2 regions of the Oikeobacillus pervagus genome follow, and region 2 is predicted to be linked to the other one. Evidence: a T-box and tRNA genes for the amino acid it is inferred to sense, from the RefSeq annotation. Region 2 holds a T-box; the other holds one or more tRNA genes.
What was found. The T-box of region 2 lies ahead of ileS (isoleucine--tRNA ligase). A T-box ahead of a tRNA ligase gene usually reads a tRNA of that ligase, here a tRNA-Ile.
Positions count from the first base shown of each region.

Region 1: it encodes a tRNA-Ile, which carries the amino acid that the T-box ahead of ileS (isoleucine--tRNA ligase) is inferred to sense. The anticodon was not compared.

Region 1 covers NZ_JAUSUC010000017.1:50-7,919, reverse strand. The annotation lists gene J2S13_RS08245 (ArnT family glycosyltransferase) at 1-350, opposite strand, end outside; gene J2S13_RS08240 (O-antigen ligase family protein) at 717-2,093, shown strand; gene J2S13_RS08235 (divergent PAP2 family protein) at 2,158-2,565, opposite strand; gene J2S13_RS08230 (EamA family transporter) at 2,596-2,943, opposite strand; gene J2S13_RS08225 (decaprenyl-phosphate phosphoribosyltransferase) at 2,966-3,856, opposite strand; gene J2S13_RS08220 (DUF6080 domain-containing protein) at 4,022-5,242, shown strand; gene J2S13_RS08215 (YbjQ family protein) at 5,416-5,736, shown strand; gene J2S13_RS08210 (hypothetical protein) at 5,743-5,967, shown strand; tRNA gene J2S13_RS08205 (tRNA-Arg) at 6,141-6,214, opposite strand; tRNA gene J2S13_RS08200 (tRNA-Asn) at 6,389-6,460, opposite strand; tRNA gene J2S13_RS08195 (tRNA-Ile) at 6,479-6,555, opposite strand; tRNA gene J2S13_RS08190 (tRNA-Gly) at 6,564-6,637, opposite strand; tRNA gene J2S13_RS08185 (tRNA-Gln) at 6,659-6,733, opposite strand; tRNA gene J2S13_RS08180 (tRNA-His) at 6,742-6,817, opposite strand; tRNA gene J2S13_RS08175 (tRNA-Tyr) at 6,873-6,957, opposite strand; tRNA gene J2S13_RS08170 (tRNA-Phe) at 6,965-7,037, opposite strand; tRNA gene J2S13_RS08165 (tRNA-Asp) at 7,066-7,142, opposite strand; tRNA gene J2S13_RS08160 (tRNA-Met) at 7,148-7,221, opposite strand; tRNA gene J2S13_RS08155 (tRNA-Ser) at 7,359-7,451, opposite strand; tRNA gene J2S13_RS08150 (tRNA-Ile) at 7,459-7,532, opposite strand; tRNA gene J2S13_RS08145 (tRNA-Met) at 7,554-7,627, opposite strand; tRNA gene J2S13_RS08140 (tRNA-Glu) at 7,712-7,783, opposite strand; partial or broken rRNA gene rrf (5S ribosomal RNA) at 7,827-7,870, opposite strand, start outside.
Region 2 covers NZ_JAUSUC010000014.1:2,823-10,692, reverse strand. The annotation lists gene J2S13_RS07145 (RluA family pseudouridine synthase) at 1-904, opposite strand, end outside; gene lspA (signal peptidase II) at 876-1,379, opposite strand; gene J2S13_RS07135 (TraR/DksA family transcriptional regulator) at 1,612-1,890, opposite strand; gene ileS (isoleucine--tRNA ligase) at 2,046-4,814, opposite strand; T-box leader at 4,951-5,190, opposite strand; gene J2S13_RS07125 (DivIVA domain-containing protein) at 5,247-5,756, opposite strand; gene J2S13_RS07120 (YlmH family RNA-binding protein) at 5,840-6,613, opposite strand; gene J2S13_RS07115 (YggT family protein) at 6,792-7,052, opposite strand; gene J2S13_RS07110 (cell division protein SepF) at 7,061-7,501, opposite strand; gene J2S13_RS07105 (YggS family pyridoxal phosphate-dependent enzyme) at 7,616-7,870, opposite strand, start outside.

The DNA of each region.
Region 1 (7,870 bases), on a different contig from region 2:
GCCAACACATAACAAAAAATAGAAAAGATAAAAAAGTTAATCGCTGGGCTTTCCGTTAATAACGAACGGAAAAAATGTAAAGGTGCTAAGTAAGTTCCATATAATAAGGCCGTTAAGCAAGCCATCCATTCATTTTTAAATAACATTTTTGCAGTTAAATAAAGAGCAAAAAGAGCAAGCATATTTAAAATCATATTAGAAATTTTCACTAAAAATAGATGATCAATATGGAGGAAATCAGCTAAAAGGATATTCCCGGCTAAATAAATCGGATGCGATGGAGTTACATACGCATTAGGCTGATCGGCATTATACCCATAATAACCATCATATACAAGCCGTTGGGCCATTTTATCATATTCTCCTGCGTCTCTACTTCCATACTTATCAAAAAAACCCGGATGCTCTACAAGAAAGAACAAATGTAAACCAAAAGATAACAGCATAATAAGGATTATTGGGAGATACTTTTTCTTCATAATGAATTTTCCACTCTTTCGTGTTATAAGTAAGTCCTTATTATACATATAACTTCCAACAATATAAAGGCAAAGGAGGAACCATTCTAGTATAATTTTACTTGTATGTCTATTCAGGTCGAATTTAGCGTTTACCTACTGTTAAAGATATTGTATTCTATAAAGTGGAACTATCATCAAGAATGGGAATAATCATTGATGAGGGAATATTTTAGAAATCAGAATAGGAAGGAAATCATGCTACCATTACAAAAGAAAAACCATGAAAAAATAATACTAGCTTTTTTTTATTTTATCTCGTTACAACCAATCATTGATGTTTTAACTACTTTTACTATTGTTCAACTCCATTCTAGTGCAACTGTTGGAATCGTTATAAGAATGATCTACATGCTTGCCAGTTTGCTTTTTATGGCTTCATTTTACAAGAAAGTACCTTTTGCAAAATGGGCAACAATTTATGTGGTTATTTGGGGAATTTTTGTATTAGGGAATTTAGGAATTAACTTTTCTCAAAAACCAAATTTTGCGCTTTTCGATGAAATTAAATTTTTTATCAAAATCAGTTATTTTAATATTGTATTGTTAAACTTTATTTTTATATACAAATACTTTTCCAACAAAGATTCACTCTTTAAATTCTTTTTGCGCAATATTGTATGGAGTGCATTAATCATTGGCTTAGTCATGCTCATCTCCATTCTGACAGGAACTAGCTTAAAAAGTTACCAATGGACAAAAATTGGTTTTACCGGATGGTTCTTTGCAGGAAATGAAATAGGTGCAATCCTCGCTATTATACTGCCAATTGTTACCTATTTTGCCATCATTAGAACAAATAACATCCAAACTTCTTATTATTGGATTCCAGTTCTACTTTCAGGTTTTTCTCTCATTATGTTAGGGACAAAAGTCGGTCTAGGGGCTTTATTTATCACATTATTCATGGGCTTACTAAGCGTAGTTGTCGCCATGTTTAGAAAGAAAATGCCAACTGCCAACCTTAAGTTAAATGCTCTCGTTCTATTTTTCCTTATTGTTGTGATTGCGATCAGCACACCGTTCACTCCAGTATATAAAAATACCTATTCACATATGGAACTTATTGGAATGGATACGGATAAAGCAGACGATCCTCAACCAAAAACAAAAGAGGAAAAGAAAAAGGAAAAGGAAAAAAGCAAAAAACAAGTAGAAAGCCTTATACTTAGTAGTAGAGATATTTATCTCAATAAATATAAAAAGTATTATCAATCTTCCCCAGTTTCACAAAAAATAATGGGAATGGGATATGCAGGAAATTACAAAAAAGAAGCGAAAATGATTGAAATGGATTATTTCGATATTTTTTATTCCACTGGTCCAATAGGGACAATCCTTTATTTCTTTCCACTAGTCTTTTTATTTATTTATTCTGCTGTGTGGGCGCTTAAACATTTGGCGGATGTCTTTCTACCAAAAAACACAATGCTTATTTCTAGTATTGTACTAGGATTAGGGATTGCTAATTTTGCAGGACATGTCTATACCGCTCCGGCTGTTAGTATTTATTTAGCGGTGATCATCGCCTATTTCTACTATGATATTAAAAGTACTTCTAAAATTAAGATATAAGTAAAAAACCAGGTATTCTGTAAGAAATACCTGGTTTTTTTATTAAAACATAATCTTAAACATATCAGCTTAATACACTCATAATATATCCAATAAGAATTCCTAGTCCAAGTCCTCCCATAATTTCAACTCTATTATGTCCTTGTCTTTCTCTCAGTTTCTTTTTACCATTAAAAACATGTTCATTTAGAGTTTCTGCATGTTTTCCAACAGTACGTCTAATTCCCTTAGCATCAATAATCGTAATAAAAAGAAACGTTAACCCTAATCCAAATAACGGGGTTGTAAATCCCTCGCGAAAACCGATTAGCATAAGCTCACTCGCTACTACTGTTGTATGGGTACTGGGAAATCCCCCATTTCCAACTAAACTCAGTGCTTCTTTTCCAAATCGAATATAATTAATAATGAATTTTAGCGTGCCTGCGATAAGCCATGCAAGAAATGGCGTTATGATATACAGTATAGTCATACTCTCCACCTAACCAAAATTTTAGCAATTTTACGATCTTGAAATAAAAATAATTCCTATCATAATAAATACCATGCCTATAATCCGGTTCATACTTAATGATTCCCCAAATAAATAATAGGAAAATACAAAGACCAAAACATAACCAACACTCACCATTGGATAAGCATAACTTAATTCTACTTTTCTTAAAACAACCATCCAGACCAACGCACTAAGTCCGTATAAGAATAGACCTGTTATGTTAATCGGACTTAAAAAGTTCATAATCTCCATCGATTTCGGTTGATCAACTGTTTTCACCGCTCCATATTTCAAAACAATTTGTCCCATAGAACTAAGGAAGACAGAGAATAAAATCAGTAAAATATTTTTCATTTTGTTCACTCTTTCAATCCAATTAATCAAAAAAATACAAGATCATAAACACAGTAATAGCATATAAACCAACTGTTACTAAAATATGTCGATCTTCAAATAATACTTTCTCAGGCGAGCCCCCCTTATCCTCCATATGAATTAAATAGAGATAGCGGAAAATCCCATATATAACAAGAGGAATCGTCCACATTAATTGAATTGTCCGTCCTGAAAAGAAAGTAAATAATGAATAGCTAATAATGGTAGATGTCGCAACAATTGTATTTAATTGATCCAACAATTGCGATGAGTAACTTTCTAATACTTTTCGGTGTGTCCCCTTGTCCTTATTTAATAGTAATAGCTCATGTCTTCTTTTACTTATGGCTAAAAATAGCGAAATTAACATTGTACAAAGAAGAAACCATGGGGTAAATGGAACCTGAATCACAATTCCACCACCAATTGCACGGAAGACAAATCCCATTGCAATAATCATAATATCCATGATAACAACATGCTTCAGTTTCAAGGAGTAAAGCAAGTTTAAGATAAAATAGGCTAATAATAACAACATAAAAAAGGGATTTAGTATGTATGAACCAATGAGCGAACCTATTAATAAAAAAAGACCAAAGCAAATAGCCATATACGGGTTTAACCGACCAGAAGCCATTGGCCTATGTTTCTTTATGGGATGCATACTATCTGCTTCTCGGTCCATGAAGTCATTTAGGATATAGACACACCCAGAAACGAAACAAAAGAGAAAAAAGCCGACGACTGATTGAATAAATGATAGTAAGGTAACAATTTTCAAAGAAAAAATAGGCGCGGCAAATATAAGTAAGTTTTTCGTCCATTGCTTTGGACGAAGTTGAATAAACAGCAAACTAATGGTCTCAAACTTTTTTTTATACACGGTTTCCATTTTTCACCTTCACCTTATATTGCAACTATGGTATTTTAAATGAGAGAAAAAATCGCTTCAACATAAGTATACATTATATATAGTAGGCCATTATTTTACTTTAATATAAATGAATAGCCCTTGTCTACAATGAGAAGATTAAATTTACATATGGAGGATATTAGAATGCTTTATGATTTTTATAGGAAAAACAAACTAGCGATTTGGTTTACTATCATTTCCTACTTGCTATACACTACTTTAACTATTTTCTACTATTTAAAAACAAATGTATTTTATAACACAGGGAAATTCGACATTCTCTTTGATAGTGACACAGGTATTATTTTCAAAGGAGATTGGTTTTATGGAACAGCAGCCGATTTAAGGCATTTTTTATTTCGTAATTTTTTGTCTCCTTTTGTATTCCCTATCAAACTAATCTTTGGGACCGATGCATTACAAAGCCACCCAACGATATATGGTTTATACCTAGCACAGATTCAAACGCTATTCATGTCCGTTAACACTTTTTTTGTTATGAAAATACTAAATGACTTTGCCGTTACGTTGAAAGTAAAAATATTAATTGGAATCATTTTCATCCTTTCTTGGGAACAGATCTTTTTCGCACTGAATATTGAACGGTATTTCTTAGGTCAATTTTCACTATTATTATTTTTATTCTTAGTTCAAACCAAAAAAACTCAATCAGCTTTTCATAGTGCCTTAGCAGGAATCTTACTAATTGGGACGACCATCACAAATATATACCTTTATTTTGCGCAATTATTACTTGAGAAAATGTCTTGGTCAAAGAAAATCCAACATCTTTTTATTTTTTGTGCACTCTTTTATTTTGTTCTACTATTCGGTGGGGGTGGACCTCACATTTTAGATGCCTTTCATTTCTTCAATGATTATACAGGCAAATTTACAGATAAATATTCTTTATTAGAGTTACCTGGAAAAGTCTTTACCAATTTACTTTACCCAGCCATTTTTCCACCGCTAATTGATGAGTCGATACGTGATGCCTTTTTCCAATCTGGACAAGTAAAATGGCTACCATCTTTCATTGTCGCTTCCATTTTATTGATTAGTATTTATACTATTTGGAAGAAACGTAGAAATCGATTTGTGCTTCTACTTGGTTCTATCTTATTGGCCACACTTGTATTACATGGAGTAGCTCAATTTGGTTTGCGCAGTGCCGCTTTATATAGCACACATTTTAACTTTGTATTTATTTTATTAGCTGGAATATTCTCTACCCTTTTAACAAAAGAAAAACAAAAGTGGTTTACAGTTTTCCTCACTTTATGGCTCATCGTAAACCTTTTTGAGACCACGCAACTTTTTGCTAGTATTTATGATTTGGGAATGAAATATTACCCAAGACCTTGATTAGAGTATCATTTAAGAATCTTTGCTTCAATATTTTGGAGCAGAGTATTTTGATTGACAAGCGTAAATTACATGATGAAAAAACTCCAAAAATTAAACACATGAAATAGATGGTATTCACTCCCCAACACTGGTAATATAATCTATAAATACGATAATGGGGGGACTATCTCATGATCATCGTCACAACTGAAAAAATTGCCAATTACAAAATTACTGAAATTAAAGGTCCTGTTTTCGGATTAACCGTAAGAGCTCGAGGCATTGGAAAAGATATTGTCGCTTCATTAAAAGGCCTAGTCGGTGGGGAGATTAATCAATACACTGAAATGCTTGAAGATGCGAGAAAACAAGCCATTGATCGAATGGTGGAAAATGCCACAGCAATGGGGGCAAATGCCATCATTATGATGCGATTCGATTCAGGAGAAATCGGTCAAAATATGAGTGAAATCGTAGCATATGGAACAGCTGTCACAGTGGAAAGTGAGTAGACAAAAATGGAATGGGTTTTGGGCTATTTCGGGATACAACTCTTCATTCTGATCATTTTAATCATTGGGTCCTGGCTTATTTGGGACCGTCGTTTTAAAAATAAACATGGAAATAAAATTCCTCCAGGATTTATCCGTACAAATGAAGTATCAATTGATCCCACAACGAAAAAGAAACTAGTTGTTTACTACAATAAAGAAACAGGTGAAAGGTTTTATAAGGAAGATTAATTTATATATAGAATAAGGGAGATTGTTTCTAAAACCGCTCCCTTTTCTATGCCTAATTAAAAACAGGCTTATTATTGTAGCAGATCAAAAATATCCAGAGTGTAAATCATTCACATCTAAAAGCTAACATAAAAAAACTAATCCCGACTTTAAGGATTAGTTTTTTGAGTTTACGCGCCTTAGAGGATTCGAACCTCTGACACACGGCTTAGAAGGCCGTTGCTCTATCCAGCTGAGCTAAAGGCGCATTTTAATGTGAAACTTCATTCAGGGGGAGTTCTTCACCCTTCACCTATCTTCTTTGTTTCAAAATCATTTTGAGGTGGAGATTTTACTGCCCGTTAAGGCGGGATAAATGCAAAATCTCGTTATAGAAGCCAAACGAAGTCTCTTCATTTCTTCAGTACTTTCCGTAAAATGACTCCGCAGGTAGGATTCGAACCTACGACCGATCGGTTAACAGCCGATAGCTCTACCACTGAGCTACTGCGGAATAATAAATAATTCGATATGGTGGGCCTAAGTGGACTCGAACCACCGACCTCACGCTTATCAGGCGTGCGCTCTAACCAGCTGAGCTATAGGCCCATATTATTTGGAGCGGGTGATGGGAATCGAACCCACGACAACAGCTTGGAAGGCTGTAGTTTTACCACTAAACTACACCCGCATTGAACGTTAAGAGTATAAATGGCTGGGCTAGCAGGATTCGAACCTACGAATGACGGAGTCAAAGTCCGTTGCCTTACCACTTGGCTATAGCCCAATAAGATATGGGGCGATTAGTGGGAATCGAACCCACGAGTGTCGGAGCCACAATCCGATGCGTTAACCACTTCGCCATAACCGCCATAATAAGAAATACATAATTAAATACAACAAGTAAATGAATGGTGATTACTAAATGGTGGAGGGGGGCAGATTCGAACTGCCGAACCCATAGGGAGCGGATTTACAGTCCGCCGCGTTTAGCCACTTCGCTACCCCTCCATTTAAATGGCTCAGGACGGAATCGAACCGCCGACACAAGGATTTTCAGTCCTTTGCTCTACCGACTGAGCTACTGAGCCTTCATACTCCATGTAAAAATATAAAAAGTGGCGGTCCGGACGGGACTCGAACCCGCGACCTCCTGCGTGACAGGCAGGCATTCTAACCAGCTGAACTACCGGACCAATAATTGCGGGGGCAGGATTTGAACCTGCGACCTTCGGGTTATGAGCCCGACGAGCTACCGAACTGCTCCACCCCGCGACGATTAAAGTATAATAATTCGATAAACTAATTTTTCATCACCGAAAGCTTGTCCTAACTTTGGAAAGTCTAATGTAATCAGAACCATAGAATAAACTGCTTACTCGACCTCGATGATAAAATCATATAATAGCTAATGGCGGAGGAAGAGGGATTCGAACCCCCGCGCGGTTTAACCCGCCTGTCGGTTTTCAAGACCGATCCCTTCAGCCAGACTTGGGTATTCCTCCGTACACATGGACCCTGTAGGACTCGAACCTACGACCGGACGGTTATGAGCCGTCTGCTCTAACCAGCTGAGCTAAGGGTCCACTGCGAAATCTATACTATTATAGCGGTGGAGGGAATCGAACCCACGACCTCACGGGTATGAACCGTACGCTCTAGCCAGCTGAGCTACACCGCCATTTTTCATTACTATGAAGTCTGCTGAATTAACCCATTCATTCCTTTGTGGAAAATAGGTGTTTACAGCTAAAATCTTCACAAATGACCCGTACGGGATTCGAACCCGTGTTACCGCCGTGAAAGGGCGGTGTCTTAACCGCTTGACCAACGGGCCAACAAAAATTTGGCAAAATAAATAACCCCAACTAAGGGGTATTGCTTGGCAACGTCCTACTCTTGCAGGGGGACAGCCCCCAACTAC
Region 2 (7,870 bases):
ATTGTCGTAAAAAATCTAAAACCTTTGTAAACTCATTGGGTAATGGCGCTTCGAACTCTAGATACTCTTCTGTTCGTGGATGTTTAAATCCGATGATTCCGGCATGTAACAATTGTCCGTCAGTTTGTAATGTTTTTCTCGGACCATACTTAGGATCCCCTGCTAATGGAAATCCAATATATTTCATATGCACACGAATTTGATGGGTTCTACCAGTTTCAAGTTTACATTCAACCCATGTAAAAGAAGAGAATCGTTCTAATACATGAAAATGGGTCACAGCATGTTTTCCATTATCCACAACAGCCATGCTTTGGCGATCTTTAGGATCACGTCCAATAGGTGCATCAATGGTGCCTGCATCATGAGAAATATTTCCGTGAACAATGGCCTGATATTTCCGTGTAACCGTTCTGTCTACCAATTGCTGAACTAATTTTTCATGTGCAAAATCATTTTTTGCAATCATTAACAAACCTGACGTATCTTTATCAATTCGGTGCACAATCCCCGGTCTTAAAATTCCATTCAAGGTGGATAAATGATCACTATAGGCCATTAAACCATTGACTAATGTTCCACTGGAATGACCAGGTGCTGGATGAACAACCATCCCTTTAGGTTTATTGACAACTAATACATCCTTATCTTCATAATAAATATCAAGATCCATTTCTTCCGGCTCGATATGTATTGGTTCAGGTTCTGGTGTCGTAATCGTGACACGATCATCTGTGGAGCATTTATAATTTGGTTTGACCGTTTGTCCGTTTACTTTAATAAATCCTAATTTAATCCATTCTTGCACTTGACTTCTTGACCATTCCCTATTTAGACTTGAAACCAATTTATCAATCCGTTGATTTTGTTGCTGTTCAGGAATGATGTGTTCGACTATTTCCATTTGCTTTCTCCTTTTCTTCCCGATCTTCTTTAAACATGGCGACCATTAGTAACACGACACCAATCGTTAATGCAGAATCAGCAATATTGAAGATTGGAAAGTCATAACTAAAAATGTACGTATTAATAAAGTCCACTACTTCTTGACGAAATACCCGGTCGATAAAATTCCCCAAAGCTCCACCTAATAAAAAGGCTAAACTTATTTTCATTAGTGGCTTATCTTTCGCATAATGGTTCATGTAATAAATAATTCCGATCATAACGATTACAGTAATAATATAAAACAACCACATTTGACCCTCTAACATTCCCCACGCCGCCCCACGATTTCGATGGGATGTAATGTAAAAAAAGTTAGGGATGATTTCGATTTGCTCCCCAATGTTCATTTTTTGAACGATAAGCCATTTAGTCCATTGATCTAAGAGTAGAACAAATAAGGCAATAATATAGTACACAAAGGAAACCTCCATTTAAATCTTAATAAAAAATGATTTCCTCTGCATTTTATCATAAAATTTTTTCCAGCTACAATGATTTCGGATGAATACTAAAAGATTCCTTGATGCCAAAAAAGAATTTACCACAAAATATCGGACCTTTAAGGCAGTGATCATCCACACCTATCTTCTTATATTCCAACATTTTGAGGAGGAGGTTTTACTGCCCGTTAAGGTGGGATAAATCTAAGATGTCCTCTTTTCCTTAATAAAAACTCTTCCTTCCATAATGTTGAATACACTGATCCCAATCGTCCAATGTTTGAATTGTAGGGAGTTGTTCTACCCATTCATATGGAATTGGTTGACCGCTATTTTCACAAAAACCATAATGCCCATTTTTTATTTTTTGAAGTGCCCTTTTAATATCTAATTTTTCTTGGTCAATATATACTTGAATTTCTTCCCGATTTGAGGTGACATCTGATAGTTCTTCATACATTTCTTGCAACTGATTGTAAATCTGTTCGAATTTTTGTTCCATCATCATCCCTCCATATCATTATTATCCCTAAGAATAGAGAGGACTTACGATGAAAGAAAAAGAAGCTTTGGATAATATTATCCAAAGCTTCTTTTTTTAATTACTGATTCTTTTTAACAAAATCTTTATTCAAAGCTGTTTTCAAATAAGCTAGATTATTGGCAAGTATAATGCGTCTCGATTACTTCAGCACAACGAGGACATAAAGTTGGATGATTTTCATTCTGACCGACATCTGGTGTTACAATCCAACAACGCTCACATGTTTCACCTTCTGCCTTTTCAATCACGATAGACGCATGTTCTAACGCTAAGGCTTCTTTCGGTGCAACTTCTAAATCTCCAGCCACTTCTAAGTTCGAAACGATAAATAATTGTTTCAAATCTTCTTTAATGGAGTCAAGAAGAGACTTCATTTCCTCATTCACATATAAGATGACTTTTGCGTTTAAGGATTTTCCGATGACTTTGTTATTTCTAGCTTCTTCAAGTGCCTTTAGAACATCATCCCGCAATGCCAAAAATTGATTCCATTTTTCTTCTAGTTGTTGAGCATTTGGTAATTCCTTATATGTCGGCATATCTGTTAGCTGAACACTTTCTTCTTGAACACCCGGGATGAATTGCCATACTTCATCAGTCGTGTGAGAAAGAATTGGTGACAATAATTTCGCTAAAGATACTAAGCATTCATATAAAACGGTTTGAATCGCTCGACGATCTTCATGATTAACAGGTTCAATATAAAGAATATCTTTGGCAAAATCTAAATAGAAAGAACTTAAATCGACTGTACAGAAATTATTGATCGCATGATAGATGGCAGCATACTCAAAATGTTCATATGAATGATGAACTTCTTTAATCAAATGATTTAATTTCACTAACATGAATTGATCCACTTCGCGAAGTTCTTCATATGCTACAGCATTTTCTTTCGGATCAAAATCAGCAAGGTTTCCGAGTAAGAAGCGGAATGTATTACGAATTTTTCTATATACTTCAGCAACCTGTTTTAAAATCGCATCAGAAACCCGCACATCTGCTTGATAATCAACAGAAGCCACCCATAGACGTAGAATATCTGCCCCTAATTGATTCATCACTTTAGCTGGTACAACGACATTTCCTAATGATTTACTCATCTTGCGGCCTTCCCCATCAAGTGCAAATCCATGGCTTAATACTCCTTTATATGGAGCTTTCCCTGTAACCGCAACAGCCGTTGATAAAGAGGAATTAAACCATCCACGGTATTGATCTGAACCTTCTAAATATAAATCAGCTGGACGTTGGAGCTCTTCACGTTCAACTAGGACAGCTTGATGAGAAGAACCTGAATCAAACCACACATCCATAATGTCCATCTCTTTTGTAAATTCGCCATTCGGGCTTCCTGGATGAGTAAATCCTTCTGGTAATAAATCCTTCGCTTCTCTTTCAAACCATACATTTGAACCGAATTCACGGAACAAATCAGAAATATGTTGGACCGTTTCGTCTGTAATAATGGCTTCCCCATTTTCCGCATAGAACACTGGAATTGGAACTCCCCACGCACGTTGACGAGAAATACACCAATCTCCACGATCCCGTACCATGTTGAATAATCTTGTTTCTCCCCATGCTGGTACCCATTTCGTTTCTTTCACCGCTTGTAATAATTCATCGCGGAATTTTTCAATCGAAGTAAACCATTGGGCAGTTGCACGGTAAATAACAGGTTTCTTCGTCCGCCAATCATGTGGATAGGAGTGAGTAATGAATGTTAATTTTAATAAGGCTCCCACTTCTTCCAGTTTTTCTGTCACAGGTTTATTCGCTGCATCATAAAACAATCCTTCAAACCCAGGAGCTTCTGCTGTCATATGACCTTTATCATCGACAGGACAAAGCACATCAAGACCATATTTCTTTCCAATAAGAAAGTCATCTTCCCCGTGTCCTGGTGCCGTATGTACGCAACCAGTACCAGAATCAGTTGTGACATGTTCCCCTAGCATTACTAATGAATCACGGTCATATATCGGGTGTTTCGCCACGACATACTCCAACTCAGATCCTTTAACCTTTTTCGTTACTTGTAGATCTTCCCATTCCAACTCCTTCTTAACCTCTTCAAGTAAATCTTCAACAATGACAAACTTTTCTTCATTCACGCTTGCGACCACATAAGTTAAGTTAGGATGTACAGAAATCCCTAGGTTAGCTGGAATTGTCCAAGGAGTTGTCGTCCAAATAATGATTTTCGTGCCCTCTTCTAACACGCCTTTTCCATCTTTTACGTCGAACGCAACATAGATAGATGGTGAGCGTTTATCTTTATACTCAATTTCAGCTTCAGCAAGAGCAGATTCACTAGAAGGAGACCAATATACTGGTTTTTTTCCTTTATAGATATAGCCCTTCTTCGCCATTTCCCCAAACACTTTAATTTGTTGTGCTTCAAAAGCAGGTTTTAATGTAATGTATGGGTTTTCCCAGTCTCCACGTACTCCCAATCGTTTAAACTGTTCCCTTTGATTATTGATTTGTTCATAAGCATATTTTTCACAAAGTTTGCGGAATTCCGCAACGGTCATTTCTTTTCGTTTGACCCCTTTATTTGTTAAAGCTTGCTCAATTGGAAGTCCGTGAGTGTCCCACCCCGGAACATATGGTGCGTGAAAACCACTCATTGATTTGTAGCGAACAATAAAATCTTTTAAAATTTTATTAAGCGCGTGCCCCATATGGATGTCTCCATTAGCATAAGGGGGGCCATCATGTAATACAAAAAGGGGACGTCCTTTTGTCCGTTGTTGTACCTTTTCATAAATCTTCATTTCTTCCCATTTTTCTTGAATTTCCGGCTCACGTTTCGGAAGATTCCCACGCATTGGGAATTTCGTTTTTGGCATTAATAAAGTATCTTTAAACTCCATCCTCATAACCTCCTCTAATAGGTTCCTAATACATATGTTTCCAAAAATAAACTGATTCAACCATTTTCCTTATTCAAAAACACGATGATAGAAAATAGGTTTATTTAAAACAATAAAAAAAGCCTTCCAATCCCTATAAAGGGACGAGAAGGCTTACCCGCGGTACCACCCAAATTGGTAAACATATCTTGTTTACCCACTTAACATTCTTAACGTGAATGCGTCGCTATCATCTACTAGTCATCATACGTTCGAATCAAGTACTCAAGGGTGATTTTCCATTTCCCGGCTTATACTAGGCTTCCACCTTCCCTAGTTCGCTGTTGTATGACAATTATAAGCTTAAGGAATGTACTCTCCCTATCATCGTATACTCTTTAAATTCAGCTCTTAATTTCTCATTATAAAAAATGAAATCATGATTCGTCAAGATTAACGTTCTTCTTCTTGCAAACTGGTTAGCTCCGTTGCATCCACTTCAAATTCCATTAAATGATCCCAATCATCATTATTTAATAAATCTAACTGGGCTTCAATTAACATTTTAAAACGGGTACGAAATACTTTGGACTGCTTTTTCAAATCTTCAATCTCAATCGCAATTCTGCGAGCTTTCGATAGCGCTTCATTGATAATGCGGTCTGAGTTCTTCTCAGCTTCCTTAATAATTAACTTTGCTTCTTTATGAGCATTACTTTTTACTTCTTCAGCAGCTTCTTGTGCAACTAAAATGGACTTATTTAAGGTTTCTTCAATATTGGTGAAATGACCTAGTCTATCGTTTAATGATTCTAGTCTTTCTTCCAATTCCTTTTTTTCACGAATAATAAGTTCATAATCTTTAATCACTTGATTTAAAAACTCATTTACCTCATCTTCATCATAACCGCGAAAACCCCGACTAAATTCTTTGTTATGTATGTCTAACGGCGTTAAAGGCATTTAGCCACCTCCAAGCAAAACTCTAATGTATATTATAATGGTTTTTCGACGAATTGTGGGGGAATTCCTGCAATTTTTAGAAATTAATTCATTGTTCCTATAGTTATTCGCCATTTTTCTTTTTTAGTCTTCCCATTAACTGACATAATCCTACTTCTTCCAATTCCTCTTACTGAAATGACATCGCCTTCATCACATTCAAATGAAGTCTCTTCTACAGTCGTCCAATTTACTTTTACAAGCCCTGACTTAATTTGGTTTTGTACTTTTTGTCTTGATTGATGGGTAAAGGAGGAAAGAATGGTATCCAATCGTAAAGAACTTGTTGTAATCATACGTTCCCTCCATATCTCCTTTGTCTGAACAGCTTCATGTAGTGGCTTTTCCTCTAATGTTATAGAGGCTCTCCCAATTTGATCTAGATTCATTTTCACATAATCTTTGATTTCATTTGTAACGAAGAATTGGAAACAATCTCCATCCGCCAATATGTCTCCGTATTTTTCACGTCGTAACCCCAATCCCATAAGACTTCCAAGTACATTTCGATGCTCGAGGACAATAAACTTTTTTGGATATGTAACCTCAAACAATATTAGATTAAAATCGCCTTCTTCTGGGGAAAAATATTCAGGAAAAATTAGGGCTCGCTTCCTCTCTGCTTGCTCAGTACCACCAAAAAAAGAAACCGATATCTCTCCGTGATTTCCGACGATTGACTGAACAATCTTCTGTTCTCTCGGGTCAAGAAAATCAGTGAGCTTAGGGGCATATTGAGATTCCACTATCTGTTTCCAACCTAAAACCTTGTCAATAAATTCGTGTTCTTCTGGGCGAAAATGTTGATAAATAGTCATTGTTCTCTCTCCAAATTACAGTTATACCTTTTTTCTGCCACCTGCCTGTGACGTACGGCTAGTTTTATTTTATGAAAAAAGGAAGCCGGTTCCCAACCGTTCGCTTCCTTTCATGTCTTTTGATTTTTTGTATAAAAGCGGAATACATGAACTTTTGGATGGAGGAATGTCCTTTTCATTAAAACCAAAAATATAGTTGTTGTACCCCTTTTTTGGCTAGGTTCAACACAATAAAGGCAACAATTGGGGAAATATCAATCATGCCAAGTGGAGGAATGATTTTCCTAAAAGGTTCTAAAAAAGGCTCACAAATAGAACTTAAAAATCGGCCAAATGCATTTTCCCTAGCCCCTGGAAACCATGACATTAAAATATAAATAATGAGCGCCCATGAATAAATTTCAATAAGGAACGCGATACCCTGAATCACAATAATCATTCTACTTATTACCACCTTGTATTTTCAATTTCATCGCCTTCCATCATCTGGGAAATATTACCGGAGACTTCGACATTATCTGGTGTGCATAAAAATATTTTTGGGCCAAGCTGTTGAATATCTCCACCAATTGCGTAGACTGTGCCACTTAGGAAATCCACAATTCTTTTGGCTTGATCATGTTGGATCCGTTGTAAATTGACCACAACCGCTTTACGGTTTTTTAGATGGTCTGCAATCTCTTGCGCCTCCGCATAGACTCTTGGCTCTATCAAAATAACTTTAGAGGATTTCTGGACACTTTGCAAGCTCACAACATTTTGTTTAACAGGCTGCTGTTTTACTTGATTGGACGATGTTGTATGTTCATCTAGATCGCCATCTTCTTTAACGTCTTCATCTTCTTCATCTAAAAAGAAAAACGTTTTAAATTTCGATTTAATTCCCATCGATTATTCCTCCCATTACTATAGCATTATGCGGATCCGAATAGCTAAAAAGTGACTAGTCAGTCCTCTTTTTAAACATAGTTTCGAGATTCATCCTAAAACCGTCTATATTTTTTACTCGCCTACAAGTGCTGTACCAATTCTTACAAATGTAGCCCCTTCTTCGATTGCAATTAAATAGTCATTGCTCATCCCCATTGAAAGTTCTGTACATGGGGCATATTCCAAATTCAAACTTTGTATTTCCTGCTGCAGCTGTTTTAATTTGCGAAAGCAGGACCGGATGATTTGCTCATCTTCGGTTAAAGGTGCCATCGTCATAAGTCCAACGACTCGAATATGGGATAACTCCTCTAATTGAAGAATAAA